Regions from separate parts of the Clostridium sediminicola genome, predicted to be linked through region 1. Evidence: riboswitches for the same ligand, from Rfam matches in the RefSeq annotation. Region 1 holds a riboswitch; each other region holds the start of a gene.
What was found. A riboswitch is a leader RNA that binds a small molecule or an ion and turns the genes downstream of it on or off. The one in region 1 is predicted to bind cobalamin.

Region 1 (5,774 bases):
TTTTCCCATTGTTATAAAATAAGGACAATCATTTTGTTCATCGTTAAATATTTTTACATCAATATTAAAAACATCCTCTAAAGTTTGTTTTGAAATAACATCCACAGGTTTTCCTTTTTTGTAAACATTGCCATCCTTTAAAACAGCAATTTCCTTTGAGTATCTAGAAGCTTGATTAATATCATGTAAAATCATAATAATTGTTATGCCAAAATCTTCATTTAATGATTTAACAAGTTCTAATATTTCAAACTGATGTGAAATATCTAGGAATGTAGTAGGTTCATCTAAAAGTAAAATTTTAGTTCTCTGTGCAAGTGCCAATGCTATCCAAGCACGTTGTCTTTCCCCTCCTGATAAAGTAGAAACCAAACGATGCTGTAAATTTTCTATACCTGTAGAATCAATTGCCCAGTCAATTATTTCAATATCCTTATTTGTTAATCTGCCTGTAATACCTAGATAGGGATATCTTCCATATCCCACTAAATCTCTTACTGTAAAATCATCTGGAACCTTTGGATTTTGTGGAAGAATTGCTAGTTTAGATGCAACTTCTTTTGTATCTGCTTTATGTATCAGCTTTCCATCAAGGTATATAAAACCTTCCTTTGGTTTTAAATTTCTAGAAATAGCTTTTAGAATAGTAGATTTTCCACTTCCATTAACCCCTATTATTGTTAGAAAATCGCCTTCTTTTATTTGGAGGTTGATATCTTTTACAATATTAAAATCTCCATATCCAAGAGTAAGATTTTTTGTTTTTAACATTTTTTTCTTAAACCTCCTCTTAAAAGATATAAAAAGAATGGAGCTCCTAACATAGCCATAATAATACCCACAGGAAGCTCAACAGGTTCTATAATAGTTCTTGCAAATGTATCACATAACATCAATAATGATGCACCAGTAAGTGCACTTGCAGGAAGCAAATATCTATAATCTGATCCAATAATCATCCTAGTTATATGTGGAACAATTAATCCAACGAACCCTAATAACCCTACAATACTAACAGCTGCTCCAGCTAACAACGATGATACTGCTATTAGTATAAACCGTATTCTTTCGACATTGATTCCTAAGCTTGTTGCCATTTCATCACCCAACATTAGTATATTAAGTTTTTTTGAAAAAAACATTGATAATATAAAACCAGTTACTGCATATGGCCAAATAATTCTAAAGTGCTTCCATGTTTTAGCAGCTAATCCTCCTACCATGAAATCAACTACCCCCTGCACTCTATCGGGGAAAAAAATCATAAGTCCATTAATCATAGCGCCTAAAAACGCCGAAACTGCAACTCCAGCTAAAATCATACGCATAGGTTTAACACCATTTTGCCATGCAAGAATGTATATCAACATAGTTGTTACAAATGCACCAATAAAAGAAAATGGTGTTACTAAATTTATATGTGAAGGAAATAATATCAATATAATAATCCCTGCTATACCAGCTCCTGAAGATACCCCAATAATGTTTGGGGAAGCAAGGGGATTTTTCATAATCCCCTGTAATATAGCTCCCGATAAAGCGAGGCACATTCCAACTAATCCTGCTACTAAAGTTCTTGGAAATCTTATTGTCCATATAATTTGTCTATTTAAACCTTCTTCATACTTAAACAACGCTTTGAATACGTCAACAAAAGATATTTTACATGCGCCAAATGATGTACTAACTATAATAGAAGTCACACATATTACACAAAGAACACTAATTACAGTTATTCTATAAATCATTCTCTCATGTATAACATTTATAGACTTATTCTCATTGGATTGTACTTGATTTATCACTATATTATTCCTCCTAGAAACTTATAAAACTTAACATTCATCTATATATTATTTTATTTCTCCATACATATAATCATAAAGCATTTCAAATGCTTCAGGGAATCTTTCATTTGGTTTATTCATAAATAAGTCTTTTGGAAGATAATAATACTTACCATCTTTTATAGCATTTAATCCTGCCCATGCTTCATTTGATTGAATATCTTCACTCATTTTTGTTTTACATGCTTCTATATCTCCCATTGTCTTTACGAGTATAATGTCTGGGTTCTGCTCAAGAATTCTTTCCATACTAAAATCAACTCTTGTAGCATCTTTTATAGCTACATCACTAACAATGTTTTCCCCACCTAATTTTTTAACCATATCACCAGTTGTTCCATTTTCCAATTCACATGATACTGATTTACTAGTTGCAAACATGATTAAAACTTTTGGAGCATCTTTGCCTTCTGACTTTTTAATTATAGCTTGTACATCTTTATCTGCTGAATCAACTTTTGCTTGAAGTTCGTCTTCTGTACCTGCAATTCTAGACATTAAATCTAATATTTCTATATAATCTTCATAATTATTATATTCAAGATATAAATATGGAATATTGTTTTCTTCTAATAAATCTTTAAGTTCTAAATGACTCTTCATTGTACTTGATAATATAACTAAATCAGATTGAAGTTCTAAAACCTTTTCAGGACTAACTTTACTCATGCTTCCAAGTTTTTCTACATTCTCAGCACCTTCTGGGAATGCAACTGATTTTGATGTTACACTTGCAACTGCTTCTCCTCCTGCATAGTACCATAAGTCAAGAAAAGATGCATATAAAGATACAACTCTTTCTGGATTCTTTTTGATTGTTACTTCATTTCCAAATGGATCTAAGTATACTAATTGAGTTTCATTTTCTGATTTAATAAAGGAAGGTTTTTCATTATCAACAGTTTCTGCTATAGTTTCTTTTGAATTGTTTGTTTTGTTTGAGGCATCCGACTTGTTACAACCTACACTTGCTAATAATGTGATTGTTACTAATAATACTATTAGCAATAAGTTTGAATTGATTTTTTCCATTGTCTTTTTCATTTCTTCCAACTCCTATAAATAAAATATTTTCGGAGCGAAGAGAGAGGCATTTTATCAAACTGAATATAAATAATCGTATAAATTAAAGTTGAATACTTATATTAGCCTAAAATAAAATCTTAAATTTATAATAAGATTTTATTCTTCAATGTTTCTCGCCATCGCTCGTAGCGTTAAACGATAACAATAAAATTTTGAATTGCTATCGTTCCTGAAACAAATAGACAGGTAGGTCTTCTGACTTAGTTTTACCGTTAATCTCAATCCTTCCCACCAAGTATAATTCACAATGCATAAATGTGTATTGAACAAGGTAGTGGTATATTTGAGTAACTCCACTTCACAGCGGCGTGACCGTTCAGGATTTTAACCTGATTCCCTTTTCGTTTATAGAACCAATAAATTCTATCAACACCTGTATATTACTTAATTTCTATTCTAAATGATACATTTAAAGTGTATTTTTGTCAATGTAATTTACCTTAAAAATACTATTGCTATTCTGCTTTACTATACTTAGTAACAAAGTCAGCAAAACCTTCATATGTAAAATCATCAGTATTACTTATATCCTCATGTATTGCTTTGAAAAAACAAGAAGGAATTTCTCCTGCCTTAAGGCATTTCTTAATACATAGATCACATCCATATGAGTGATTATGTGGATTAAATTTACAATTAGTGTCTGTACATGTACAAAAGTGTTTATTATTCAATTTATATCATCTCCTTAATTTATAGAGATAACTCACTTCGTTAATTTATCTCTATTAGTGACAAGTTACAAGTAACAAGTGATAAGTTAATGTTGATTTTCTATCGATATTGAACTAATAATTGCATCTAATTCTTCTTTCGTAGCACCGTTTACTAAAACAAAATATTCTATTTTTTCATCCATATCATAAATCTGAAATGCAACTTTATTAAAGTCCCCAAATTGAAATCCTTTAATTTTATCAGTCTTAAATTGGTAAAGTCCATTTTCAGCACCAGAGTACATTGATATCTCTTTTAATACTAAAAACATATTCATATATACTAATTTTTCTAGAGATTTATTTATAGAGATATCTTCTGGAGAAGTGCCGTAAATTAACTTAACTTCTTCAAACTCAGTTACGTCATTCATAATATTGTAATAAGGAGATTTCTTAAATTTCTCTATCTCCTTAGGTTCTAATTCAGTATATAATTCTTCTAACATTTCCTTAAATAAAGGTTTTGATTCAAATCCCCCTCTAATAGCTATTGCTTTATCATTTTCATACTTAAATCCTGCTATACCTGGATTATCTGATTCATTATGTTTACTTTCAGAGGACCCTATTCTTTCAATTTCTTTCCCCCATGGACTTCGCAAACTTAATCCATCATATGAGATAACATACATATTACTAGTGTCCATTGAATTAGAAATATCACGCCACTTTAATTTAGCATAAGCTCTAGGATTATCCTTTTCCGAATATTGATGTTTTACTGATAGTACAATAGATAATTTTGCTAGAAAATCAGGAAATAAAATCATTGTTAATACTATAGTAATGATAATAATTGCAAGTGTAATAGATATAACTTTTAGCCATTTTTTCATGATTTGATTTTCCTTTCTAAAGTCCTAAATATAGTTTTTACTAAACCTAAGAATAATTTTAATCTTAAATCATCCTATTCATTTTATCACATTTATTAATAATTTATTTTATTTGCAAAACAAATGCATATATAGCTAAAAAGTAACTCCACTTCACTAAGAAATTCTAATTTATTTTCTTAAATATCTGCTAAAAAATTATAACTCGCATGCTCAAACAATAATTTTTCTTAACGCATATATTACAAAAATAAATAAGAATTTCTAAAGTTTGTTACGATGACTTTTACGCTATATATGCTTCTTCTCACCACTGAAGGATGGAATTTATAAATCAGTGTAAATATTTTACACAATGCTACAATGTATTGATATAACTGCATTTGACAAGTAGGGAATTCCTAAAAAAATTTATGAATTCCTATACTATAAAAAAGCATTGATTCAGGATTATCTCACTTAAATCAATGCTTATATTTATAAGTTTTTATAGGGTTCAATTACTTCATTAATAGCTTTTAGGTTTTCATCTGTCAATTCCCATTGAAGTGCTTTTAGATTCTTTATTATATGTTCAGCTTTTTGAGCTCCAGCAATAATTGAAGTAACTGCTGGATTTTTTTCCAACCAATTTATAGCTATTTCATTTAATGGTTTTCCAATTTCTTTTGCTATTTCTTTTAATTTTTCAACACCTTTATAATAAATAATATAATCTTCTCCATTTAATTTTGGATTTGAAGATCTTACATCACTTTGTGAAAAGTTATTCTCTAATTTAAAAGTTCCAGTTAATAATCCTTGGAATAGTGGACTATATGGCAAATAAGCCTGCCCATTTTTTTCACAGAATGGTAGTACCTCATCTTCAGTTCTGTAATCCAAAGGAATTGTATGATATGAACTAGGATTACGTTCCATCATATTATATAGCCCTTGTTGAGAGTCAACAGAAGTCATCTCCATAATTTTAGAAACTGATTTTAGAGAAAAATTAGTAACTCCAAAATATCTTATCTTTCCAGATTTCTTTAGAAATTCTATAGCTTCAATTGTTTCTTCAATTGAGGTGTTTGGATCTGGCCAATGTAATTGATATAAATCCAAATAATCTGTATTTAGACGTTTCAAACTATCATCTATTTCTTTTAATATACTATTTTTTGTTAGGTTATTCTTTACATTTCTATTTTTATCCCAAATCAATCCACATTTAGACGCAACAATAACTTTCTCTCTTTTACCATTAGATAATGCCTTTCCTAAGACTTCTTCCGCATGTCCGA
Region 2 (5,774 bases), on a different contig from region 1:
CGTTCTCTAGGTGAATTGATTATTCTACAGCCTATTATACCAGCAGCATTACAACCAAAACCCATACACATTGTTAAAGCTTGTTTTCCACAGGCGCATGCTTTCTTAAAGTAGTTGTCAAGGTTAAAAGCCACTCTAGGTAAATACCCTAAGTCTTCAAGCAATGTGAATAGAGGAAAGAAGATGGCCATAGGTGGCAGCATAACAGATACTACCCAAGCAAGTGTTTTATAAATCCCCTTAACTAATAATCCATGTACCCATGTAGGAGTCCCCAACCATATAAAAAATTCAGTAAGTCTATCTTCAATCCAAAACAGTCCATTAGCTAGAAGTTGAGAAGGCACATTAGCCCCAGTAATAGTAATCCAAAAAACTATACTTAAAAGAGCAATCATAATTGGAATTCCAAATTTTTTTGAGGTAAGATACTTATCAACTTTTCTGTCAAAACTATTATAATTTTCGATTTTAATAGAAACAGCATTACTGGTAATTTTTTCTGAAACTCTTACTAAATGAGAAACAATTGAATCACGGAACAAATCTGAATCTATACCGCTTTCTTTCAAATACGCTTTTGACTCGGCAACTTCGTTCATAATATCTATTTGATCTGTTAAATTAAAATTTAGATATTTATTAATAGAGCTTAAAATAGTTTTATCTCCATCTAAAAGTTTTAGTGATACCCACCTAGAATTGAGCTTTTCACCAAGGTGTAATTTGACTACTTTTTCAATTTTCTCTATAGCAGTTTCTATTAATTTGTCATATATAATTTCTATACTATTAGGATCAACATTGTTTGATGTAATATCGTAAACTGCTGCCATTAACTTTTTCAAACCTTTTCCTTTAATAGCACTTGTTCCTATAACAGGTACTCCAAGCTGAGTAGATAATTTGTGTAAATCTATTGAAATACCTTTTCTTTTTGCTTCATCAAGTAAATTAACACATACAACTACTTTAGAAGTTATCTCAAGGGTTTGTAGAACAAGATTTAAATTTCTTTCTAAACAAGTAGCATCAACAATAATTACTGTTGCATCTGGATTTCCAAATAAGATAAAATCTCTTGCAACTTCTTCCTCTACTGAATTTGCCATTAGTGAATAGGTTCCTGGAATATCAACTAATACAAAGTTAGTGCCATTAAAAGAATAGTTTCCATGTGCATTTGTAACAGTTTTACCAGGCCAGTTACCGGTGTGTTGATTAAGACCAGTTAAGTTATTGAAAATTGTACTTTTGCCAACGTTAGGATTTCCACCTAGAGCAATTACTTTATCATATGAATTAGTTTTTTCGATTTTAAGTTCTTCCTCAAGAATTTTTTTACCAGTGGATTTAGTGGTAAGTCCCATTAATTTTCCTCCATACATAATAATTTTTTATATTAATATAAATTAATAGTAATGATTAAAGTTACTGATTTGTATATTCTACTAGTATAGTAGAAGCTACTTCAGAGCGTAGAGCAATTACCGCACCTCTAATAAGATAAGCAACAGGGTCTCCAGATGGGCTTTTTTGCAAAGATTCTACTACTGTTTCACTAATTAAACCTAAATCCAGCAATCTTCTTCTCAACAAACCTTTAGCTATAAGTTTTTTTACTTTACATTTTTTCCCGAGTGGTAATAAGTTTAGCGGAATATAATTAGTGTTCATATTAAAACTACCTCGTCATATACAATTTTATAATATTAGTTTTAAATAAAAAGAATTGCCTTAGAGAAAAAAGTTTTCTCTACACTAAGATATGATAAATACTTTTAATATGTTATTAATATATATTCTATATGGAGAGATTTTTGTAAAGAAGTTTTCGCAATTTATAGTAGTTGTGAATTATTAATCTAAAAATGTAATAAAATAATTAGTGGAAAAATGGTGGTGGTTTAATGGATGATAAATTTTATACAGTTAGAGGTTATGAATTACAAAGGTATAATAAAAATATGTTAACTCCTGCACTTGAAGATTATTTAGAAATGATTTATAGAAATAGTTTAAATGAACCCTATATTAGAATAAATACACTTGCTCAATTACTAAATGTTAAGGATTCTTCAGCTTCTAAAATGGTAAAGAAACTAGGTGAGTTAGGATTTGTGAACTATAAAAAGTATGGGATAGTAACTTTAACGTATAAAGGAGAAAAAATTGGAGGATCTTTATTAAAAAGACATAATATAATAGAGGGATTCTTGTCTTTTATAGGTTGTAAAGAAGATGCTTTACTTGAGACTGAATTAATAGAACATATAATTACAGACAAAACTGTGAAGAATTTAAAAATTATATGCGAATTTTTTAGTAACAACAAAGAAATTTCAGAAAAATATATCGAATATAGAAAAGAATTTCATGATTGATTTGAGTTTTGTTTAGAAATAATATTATATAGAAGCCAAATTGACAATTTTATTTACCTTGCATATAATATTAGTTAAAGTGAATATTGTAGATATAGGTGCCATAAAATTATTATGGATAATAGGGAATTAGGTTAGAAGCCTAGACGGTCCCGCCGCTGTATAAGTCGAGCTGTTTATTTTTTATCCACTGCCTTTAATTAGGTGGGAAGGTATAAACAGCGTTGAAACTTGAGTCAGAAGACCTGCCTATATTGAGTTGCTATTAACTCTACGGATGGTAGGGGGCAAAATCAGACTATATATACTATATTGGTCTTTTTGTGCATATATAAACCGCTTATCATTGATAAGTGGTTTTATGATTTCTATCCTTTTTAAAAGAAGGAGATAGGATTATTGTAAGCGAAGCAGAGCATCATTCAAATTTTGTTGTGTGGCAGCAATTATGATCTAGGGATAGTTTTAGATAAATTTAATATAGCTATTAGATTTGGGAATCATTGTGCTCAGCCACTGATGAATGCTTTGAAAACTGATGGGACATTAAGAAATTCATTTGAAATATTATAAAAAAGATTAAATGCCAAATAAAAAAATGGAAAATCAACATATTTTACAATAAAGACTCAGATGAATCATAATCTCATCTGAGTCTTTATTATAGAATATTAATTAGTTTATGTGTATAAATATTTAAAAATATTGTGGAGAAATGTGTATAAATGTGTCGCGATATTAATTTATGTTGATTAAAGTTGTGATATGTGGTAAAATGTTGTTAACAAATAAAAATAAGAATGTAGAGGGATTAGAAGCAATGTTAGCAGTTGACAGGTTGAAAAAAATAGAAGAATTATTAATAGAAAATGGTAGTGTATTAATTAGTAATTTAAGTGAATTATTTGATGTATCCGAAGAGACCGTTCGAAGAGATTTGGATAAACTTGAAAAAGAAAACAAATTAAAACGAGTTCGACGTGGTGCATATTTACCTGAAACCGCAGATAATGAAGTTCCAATTGGAATAAGGGAAAAAATTTATTTAGAAGAGAAACAACTGATAGGTGAAAAGTGTATTGAAATGATTGAAGAGGGTGACTGTATCATGCTTGATAGTAGCACAACAGCACTGTATATTGCTAAAAATTTAAATACAAGCAAGAAAAAAGTTACTGTTATTACGAATTCTTTGATGATTACACATGAATTTGATAAAAGTAAGACTGTTAAAGTAATTTGTTTAGGTGGAATACTTCGAAAAAGTACTAGCTCTTTTGTTGGATATATGACAACTGAGAACTTAGAAAAATTATCTGCTGATAAAGCATTTATAAGCTGTTCTTCAATAAGTACAGACATGGGTGTAACAGATAATCATGAATTAGAAGCAATGGTAAGGAAAAATATGTTGACAAATTCAATGAAAAAGTATTTGGTAGTAGACTATACAAAATTTGATTCACCTTCTGTCAATAAAATTTGTAAATTGAATGAATTAGACGTGATTATAACAGATAGAGAAATATCGAAAAAATATAAAGAGGTTTTAATTAAAAATGAAGTGGAAATAGTTATTGCGAGTGAAGAATAGGAGGGTGAAGTTGTAATGGAAAATTTTACATTTAAGAGTGCTACTAAAATTATTTTCGGAAAAGATGCTGAAAATACAGTAGGTGAACATGTTATAAAACATAGTCGAAAGGTATTGATTCACTACGGTGGAGATTACCTAAAAGAGTTTGGGATTCTTGATAGGATTATTAAATCATTAGAAAAAAATGGTGTGGAATGTGTTGTTTTAGACGGTGTAGTTCCTAATCCAAGGTTGTCGCTTGTGTATAAAGGTATTGAGATTTGTAAGAAAGAAAATATTGATTTTGTATTAGCTATTGGTGGAGGAAGTGCTATTGATTCTTCAAAAGCCATTGCTTTAGGAACAAAGTATGATGGTGATGTTTGGGATTTCTATTCAGGTAAAGCAACACCTAAAGAGGCCTTAAAAGTTGGTACAATCCTTACAATTCCAGGTTCAGGTTCAGAAATGTCAGAGAGTAGTATTATTACCAATGAAGAGAAGAATTTAAAATGTGGAATAGATTGTGAATTGATTGTTCCAGAGTTTTCTATTTTGAATCCTGAAATGTGTTATACGATACCACCATATTTTATGTCTTGTGGAATAGCTGATATTTTATCACATTTATTTGAAAGGTACTTCACGCCTACAAAAAGTTCAGTACTTAGTGATTATTTATTGGAAGGTGCAATGAAAGCTATTTTAGAGGTTGGTCCTAAGATGAAGAAAGAACCGAAAAATTATGATAATTGTGCAGAAATTATGTGGTTAGCGACAGTTTCACATAATGGCATGTTAGATGCAGGAAGAATTACAGACTGGGCTTCTCATAGAATTGAGCATGAGATAAGCGCTCTTTATGATATAACTCATGGTGCAGGAATGGCAATAATTTTTCCTGCATGGATGAAATATGTTAAGAATGTAAATATAGATCGATTTGTACAATTAGCCACAAGAGTATTTGGAGTTGAAAATGAAAATAATAAAGAAATAGTAGTAGAAAAAGGAATAGCTTGTTTAGAAGAGTTCTTTAAGTCATTAGGGTTAAAAATTACTTTAACTGAAGCAGGGATTCCTGTAGATAGGTTTGAAGAAATGGAAATCAAAGCCATTGGTAATTCAGATCATATTGGTAACTTTAAACAACTAAAAAAAGGTGACATAGTAGAAATTTTAAAACTAGCAATTTAAAAAAATATAGGAGAGTTAGATATGAATTTAAAGGAATTAAAATATGAATTATTAGAAGCTGCAAAATCATCATATAATTTAGGGCTTGTAGCTGGAACTAGTGGAAACGTAAGTGTTTATGATAGTAAAACAGATAAGATGGTTATAACTCCATCAAGTATACCATATGATACAATGACTTCAGAAGATTTGGTTGTTCTAAAGTTAGATGGAACTATTATTGAGGGATATAATAAACCTTCTTCAGAATGGAAAATGCATGCTCAAGTTTACAAGGAGCGAAAGGATATCAAATGTGTTTTGCACACACATTCACCTTATGCTACTGCATTTGCAGTTTGTCAAGAAAAAATCCCGGTAATTTTAATTGAAATGGTACCATTTATTGGAGGAGATGTTCCAGTTGCAAAGTTTGGAATGCCAGGAACAGAGAGTATTGGTATTGAGGCATTAAGTGTTTTAGAAGAGCGAAAAGCTTGTCTTTTAAGTAATCATGGAACTTTAGCAATTGGAGAATCAATAGATAAAGCATTAACGTCTTCAATTTATCTTGAAGATGCAGCAAAAATATATCACCTTGCTAAAAGTGCTGGAAATGTAAAAGTGCTTTCAGAAAA
Region 3 (5,774 bases), on a different contig from region 1:
ATCTAAATTAATATAATAGATATCGTGAGTTACATCTAAATAATTTATGTTTTTAGATTTCATAATTTCATACATTTCTTTTATTGTATATTCAAATATTTTTCCTGTTTGAATACAATAGAGTTTTCTTTCAGGAATATATAGAATTTGATAATTTGTTTTTAAACCTTTGAAATCTCTCAGCATATTCAAGTTTTTGGATACATACTTTTTTTTGTTTTGTAACTCAATTATTTTTGAATCTATGGACGATAGGGATGAATTAAGAATTTCAATGTAATCGTCAATAGAATAATTATTTATAATAGTTTTCAATTGTTTTAAAGGAATATTTAGCTTTCTGAATAAGAGAATTGATTCTAATTTATCTAACTGGGAATAATCGTAAAGTCTATAGCCATTATCATCAATTTTGCATGGTGATACCAAACCTTCTTTTTCATAGTAACGGATATTTGATGTTGCTATATTCAATAAATTTGCCAATTCACCAATAGTTAAATATTTACGCAATATTCATAACCTCCTTATTGACCTTGAACCTACTTCAAGGTTTATTATAAAAGAGAAGAAGAGTTTTAACAAGTTTTATAAGTATGACAATCGGGAGGAAATAGGAAAAAATGGAATCAAATAAAAGAAGAGATATTGACTTAGGGAAAGATAAAATTCCAAGGATTTTTTGGAGCTATGCAGTTCCATCTATATTGGCATTATTGGCACAAGAAACTGCAGGTTTTGTAGATTCAGTATTTATTGGGAGATATGTAGGGGCTGATGGTTTATCAGGAATTACGCTTATAATGCCGGTTATCATGTTTTTGTCAGGAATAGCAGCAATGATTGGCATTGGTGGAACTACATTAGCTGGTATTCATAAAGGAAAAGAAGAGAATGATAAAAGTAATAATTATTTTAATGTTACTATAGTATTTTTAGGAATAGTTGCAGTTATGGGTACTATTCTTTTATTTGGATTAAGTGAAAGATTTGCCGATTTATTAGGTGCAGAAGGTCAAGTGGCAAAGTTTATGATTGATTATGCAAAAATTATTTCATTGTTTTTTCTACCATTTTTATTAGTTTTCGCATGCTCATTTTTCTTGAAATTAGATGGTAAGCCTGTTGAAGTAGTTGTGATTATATTATGTGGTACAGTTATTAATATAATATTGGACTATGTTTTTGTTGTAATTTTTGGATGGAGTATGGAAGGAGCTGCTCTTGCTACAGGGATTTCACAATTAATTCCGTGTATAATTATGTTATATATTATTAAATATAAATCATCATGGAAGTTTTCAGTTCCTATTTTTAAGAAGAAAGAGATATGGGCAATGCTATTTAATGGATCATCTGAGCTCTTGAGTTTGGCAGCTGTATCTATTGCAGGACTTTTATATAATATTATAATAATAAAAAATATTGGAGTTCATGGTGTAGCAGCATTTGCAGTAGCTATGCAAATATCAACAGTTACAACATCAGTATTTTATGGTTTTGCAGAGGCAATCCAATCTGCTGTTAGTTATAATCTAGGTGCAAATAAACTCATAAGAGTTAAGAGTTTAAGGAATATGTCAATTTATGCAAATTTAGTTTCAGGGATTATAGTTTGTGTAGTTTCGTTGGTGTTTGGAGAAGGATTGGCCAGTATATTTATCAAAGAACAAGGGACTATTGAGTTAGCAACATATATATTAAAGTATTTTGCATTTTCATTTTTATTGACAGGGATAAATATAACTTTAGCCACTTATTATACTGCTGTTAATTCACCAGTGTTATCAGGAGTATTGTCATTATCGAGGAGTCTAATAGCACTTCTTATAGGGTTACTATTAATGCCAATGATATTTGGAGACAAAGGTATATGGATGGCAGTAATATTTGCTGAAGTTGTTACGGTGATTGTGGGAAGTTTATGTGCAAAACGGTATCCATTTGGGATCATTGATATTAGAAAAATTAAAAGTAATAATTTAATTGAAAAAATATTATAATGGCAGTGATTAACTTTTATCTTGACATAGTTTTTTTAGATTGATAATATGTATTTAACAATAGAATATTGCAAATATTATAGGTGATTGCCATAAAAGGTGATTAGAGGGAAATGGGTTAAAAACCCATGCGGTCCCGCCACTGTAATGAGGAGCGTTCTAATAATTTGCCACTGAGAAATCGGGAAGGTGTTAGAATGTGTTGATACTAAGCCAGGAGACCTGCCTATAAAGTATAAATAACAAACTTACGAGGATAAGCTAATGTTATGATTTTGTATGATATTTATGCATTTCAATAGTTGTTTTAATTGGAAATTTATTAAATATCATATATCGTATATTAGAATTATGAACTGTTATCCTTTGATAGCGGTTTTTATTTTTGTAATAAAAGCTGCGGACTTACAAAGATAAGGAGGAGAAAATATGAGCAAAATTAAAAGAGGGTTAGGATTAGTATTAATTACAATTTTTATGTTCTCTTTTGTTGCATGTGGAAAGACTATAAGTGACATTAATAAAAATACTAAGGAAAAGAAAGTAGAAGAAAATAAAGAGATAAAGAAAGAAGAAATAAAAACTTTATATCCACTAACTATTATAGATTCTTTGAAAAGAGAGGTTAAGATAGAAGAAGAACCTCAAAAAATTATTTCTATTGCTCCCAATATAACTGAAATAGTATTTGCATTAGGAGCATCAGAGAAATTAATAGGAAGAACTGATTATTGCACTTATCCACAGGAAGTATCGAAAATTGAATCAATAGGAGGGATGCAAGATCCTAATGTGGAAAAAATTGTTGAGCTTAAACCAGATGTGGTTATTGCATCTACTCATTTCAAAAAAGAAATCTTAGAAAAATTAGAATTATTAGGAGTAAAAGTTGTTGTTTTGTATGGAGAAGAAAGCTTTGATGGAGCTTATGAATCCATATTAAAAGTAGCAAATATACTTAATAAAAATTCTCAAGCTGATAAAGTAGTTAAAGATATGAAGGAAAAAGTAGAATTTGTAATTAATACAGTTAATGATGTTGAAAAACCTTCTGTTTATTACGTTATTGGGTATGGAGAAGGTGGAGATTATACTGCTGGCAAGGGAACATTTATTGGAGGAATTATAGAAATGGCAGGAGCTAATAATGCTGCTTACGATGTAGATGGATGGTCTTATAGCTTGGAAAAACTAGTTGAGAATGATCCTGACATCCTTATTTGCTCAAATAAATGGGATTCAAAGACAGGAATTCAAGCAGCAAATGGATATAAAGATTTAACTGCTGTTAAAGAAGGAAAATTAATGGAGATTGATAGTGATCTGATACAACTTCAAGGCCCAAGATTAGCTGATGGTCTAGAAGCTATGGCAAAATTAATTCATCCCGATTTATTTGATTAGTTTTATGAAAATAGGTGACATAATGGATTACGCTAACAAAAAAAAATATTTTAAAGAAAAATTTTTTATAATGTTAATTTTTTTATTCATAGTAATAGTTATTTCTGCTACTTTAGGAGTTGCAAATGTATCATTTTTAGATTCTATTAGAATTATTTTAGATAAAATACCCTTAATAGAAAAGTTAATAAATACTAATGATATAAAAGAAGTTTACCAGAAGATTATTTTAATGATAAGATTACCAAGAATATTATTAGCAGGGCTAGTAGGAGCAGGGTTATCAACTGTAGGATGTTCTTATCAAGGAATATTTAAAAACCCTATGGCTGACCCTTATGTTTTGGGAGTTTCTACTGGAGCAGCACTTGGCGCAACCATAGCTATTATTTTTGGATTTACTATATCTTTTTTTGGTCTAGGAATAATAACTTTTTCAGCATTCAGTGGTGCAATTGTTACTATAATTGTAGTTTATAATATAGCAAGAGTAGGAAATAAAGTTCCGGTAGTTAATATGTTGCTTTCAGGTATAGCTGTAAACTTTTTTCTGGGATCAATAATATCATTATTAATGGTTTTTCATAGAGATAATGTCGAAAAAATTATTTTTTGGACAATGGGCAGTTTTTCGGCTGCTGATTGGGAAAGAGTTATAGTAATCACTCCTATTATAATAATTGGTATTATAATGGTTTATATTTACGCCAGAGATTTAAATATAATGTTAACAGGAGAAAGTTCGGCACAAAGTTTAGGTATAAACGTTGAAACAGTCAAAAAGCAGTTGCTTCTAATAACTTCTATAATGGTGGCGTCTGCTGTGTCGGTAAGCGGAGTTATTGGATTTGTAGGTTTATTGGTACCTCATGCGTTTAGATTGATGATAGGTCCAGAACATAAGGTTTTAATACCTTATTCTGCAGTAGGAGGAGCAATTTTTTTAATAATTTGTGATACCTTGGCAAGGAATCTTATACCACCTACTGAAATTCCAGTTGGAGCTATAACTTCGTTATTTGGAGCTCCTTTCTTTATATATTTACTATGGAAGAATAATAAAAAATAGGGGTGATTAGTTTGGAAATAAGAAAAAAGAGTGAAGAAATTATTAAAATTGAAAATTTAGATTTTAAATATGGAGATATAACTATTCTTAGAGATATCAACGTTACTATAGATAAAGGTGATTTTTGTTGTATAATTGGACCTAATGGATCTGGAAAAACTACTCTTTTGAAAAATATTTCAAGGATTGTTAACCCTAATAAAAAATCCATTTTCATTAATGGTAAAGACATTAGAAAGTATGATAATAAGGAAATTGCAACACAAATGGCTTTGGTTCCTCAAAACACATACATAGATTTTGAATTCACAGTATTTGATATTGTTCTTATGGGAAGGAATCCTTATATTAATAGATTTGGAAAGGAAAGTGAAGAAGATTTAATGCAAGTGGAGGATGCCATGAAAAAAACCAATACGTGGAACTTAAAAGATAAAAATATTAATAAAATTAGTGGTGGTGAAATGCAGAGAGCTATCATAGCTAGAGCTATTGCTCAGCAAACGGACATAATACTTTTAGATGAGCCAATTTCTCATCTTGATATTAATCATCAAATAGAAATATTAGATTCTTTGAGAAGATACAGTATAGAAGAAAACAAAACAATTGTTATGGTTTTACATGATTTGAACTTGGCAGCAGAATATTCAAGCAAAATACTTATGCTAAATAAAGGTCAGATAGTAGAAAAAGGGTCAGTAGATAAGGTACTTACTGAACAAAATGTAAAGCAAGTATATAAATTAAATTTTACAATTATCAAAAATCCCATGACTAATAAACCTCTAATTATACCGTTTGGAGCAAATATAGGATTAAACTAAAATATAGAAAACTAAAGGGACAGGGCTCAACTTAGCAAAAATAGTGAGTTTTGTTCTTTAATTTTGTTGAAAATCAGGTATTTTACTAATATTTAGTTGTTAACGATACTCTATAATGTTGAATAATGTAAAATGAAGTATTATAATGTAATATGTTCAGTGTTTAATATTATATACAGTATATGTTTTTAGTTACAAATAAAAATTATGTTACCGGTTTGCTATGGAGATGAAGAAATGAATATATATAGAAAGAGAAATATTGTATTATCCCTATGTATTATTATAATTGCTTTTATTGTTGGCTATATATTAGAAAACAATTATAGCAGTGACATTAAAGCTGGAAGTGAATTGGCATTAAAGCAAAGTACTGCACAGTATTCTTCTCTTATTCATGATGAGATGAAAAACCAAAAAATTTATATAGAATCTACTGGAGAATTAATGTCTAAAATTTTAGGAGACAAC

Region 2: linked by a shared signal. The riboswitch ahead of ACQ3F0_RS15595 (aminotransferase class V-fold PLP-dependent enzyme) and the one ahead of ACQ3F0_RS23715 (ABC transporter substrate-binding protein) in region 1 are both predicted to bind cobalamin.
Region 3: linked by a shared signal. The riboswitch ahead of ACQ3F0_RS09180 (ABC transporter substrate-binding protein) and the one ahead of ACQ3F0_RS23715 (ABC transporter substrate-binding protein) in region 1 are both predicted to bind cobalamin.

Annotation. Positions count from the first base shown of each region.
Region 1 is NZ_BAABMF010000024.1:46,519-52,292, forward strand. Features, by position in the region: gene ACQ3F0_RS23705 (ABC transporter ATP-binding protein) at 1-771, opposite strand, end outside; gene ACQ3F0_RS23710 (FecCD family ABC transporter permease) at 765-1,805, opposite strand; gene ACQ3F0_RS23715 (ABC transporter substrate-binding protein) at 1,854-2,891, opposite strand; cobalamin riboswitch at 3,102-3,325, opposite strand; gene ACQ3F0_RS23720 (DUF6485 family protein) at 3,389-3,607, opposite strand; gene ACQ3F0_RS23725 (hypothetical protein) at 3,694-4,488, opposite strand; gene ACQ3F0_RS23730 (aldo/keto reductase) at 4,966-5,774, opposite strand, start outside.
Region 2 is NZ_BAABMF010000009.1:181,913-187,686, forward strand. Features, by position in the region: gene feoB (ferrous iron transport protein B) at 1-1,370, opposite strand, end outside; gene ACQ3F0_RS15585 (FeoA family protein) at 1,432-1,677, opposite strand; gene ACQ3F0_RS15590 (metal-dependent transcriptional regulator) at 1,911-2,384, shown strand; cobalamin riboswitch at 2,464-2,651, shown strand; partial or broken gene ACQ3F0_RS15595 (aminotransferase class V-fold PLP-dependent enzyme) at 2,765-2,836, shown strand; gene ACQ3F0_RS15600 (aminotransferase class V-fold PLP-dependent enzyme) at 2,817-2,957, shown strand; gene ACQ3F0_RS15605 (DeoR/GlpR family DNA-binding transcription regulator) at 3,130-3,978, shown strand; gene ACQ3F0_RS15610 (iron-containing alcohol dehydrogenase) at 3,994-5,157, shown strand; gene ACQ3F0_RS15615 (class II aldolase/adducin family protein) at 5,179-5,774, shown strand, end outside.
Region 3 is NZ_BAABMF010000004.1:57,995-63,768, forward strand. Features, by position in the region: gene ACQ3F0_RS09170 (MerR family transcriptional regulator) at 1-513, opposite strand, end outside; gene ACQ3F0_RS09175 (MATE family efflux transporter) at 624-2,003, shown strand; cobalamin riboswitch at 2,068-2,247, shown strand; gene ACQ3F0_RS09180 (ABC transporter substrate-binding protein) at 2,433-3,407, shown strand; gene ACQ3F0_RS09185 (FecCD family ABC transporter permease) at 3,430-4,476, shown strand; gene ACQ3F0_RS09190 (ABC transporter ATP-binding protein) at 4,488-5,303, shown strand; gene ACQ3F0_RS09195 (EAL domain-containing protein) at 5,541-5,774, shown strand, end outside.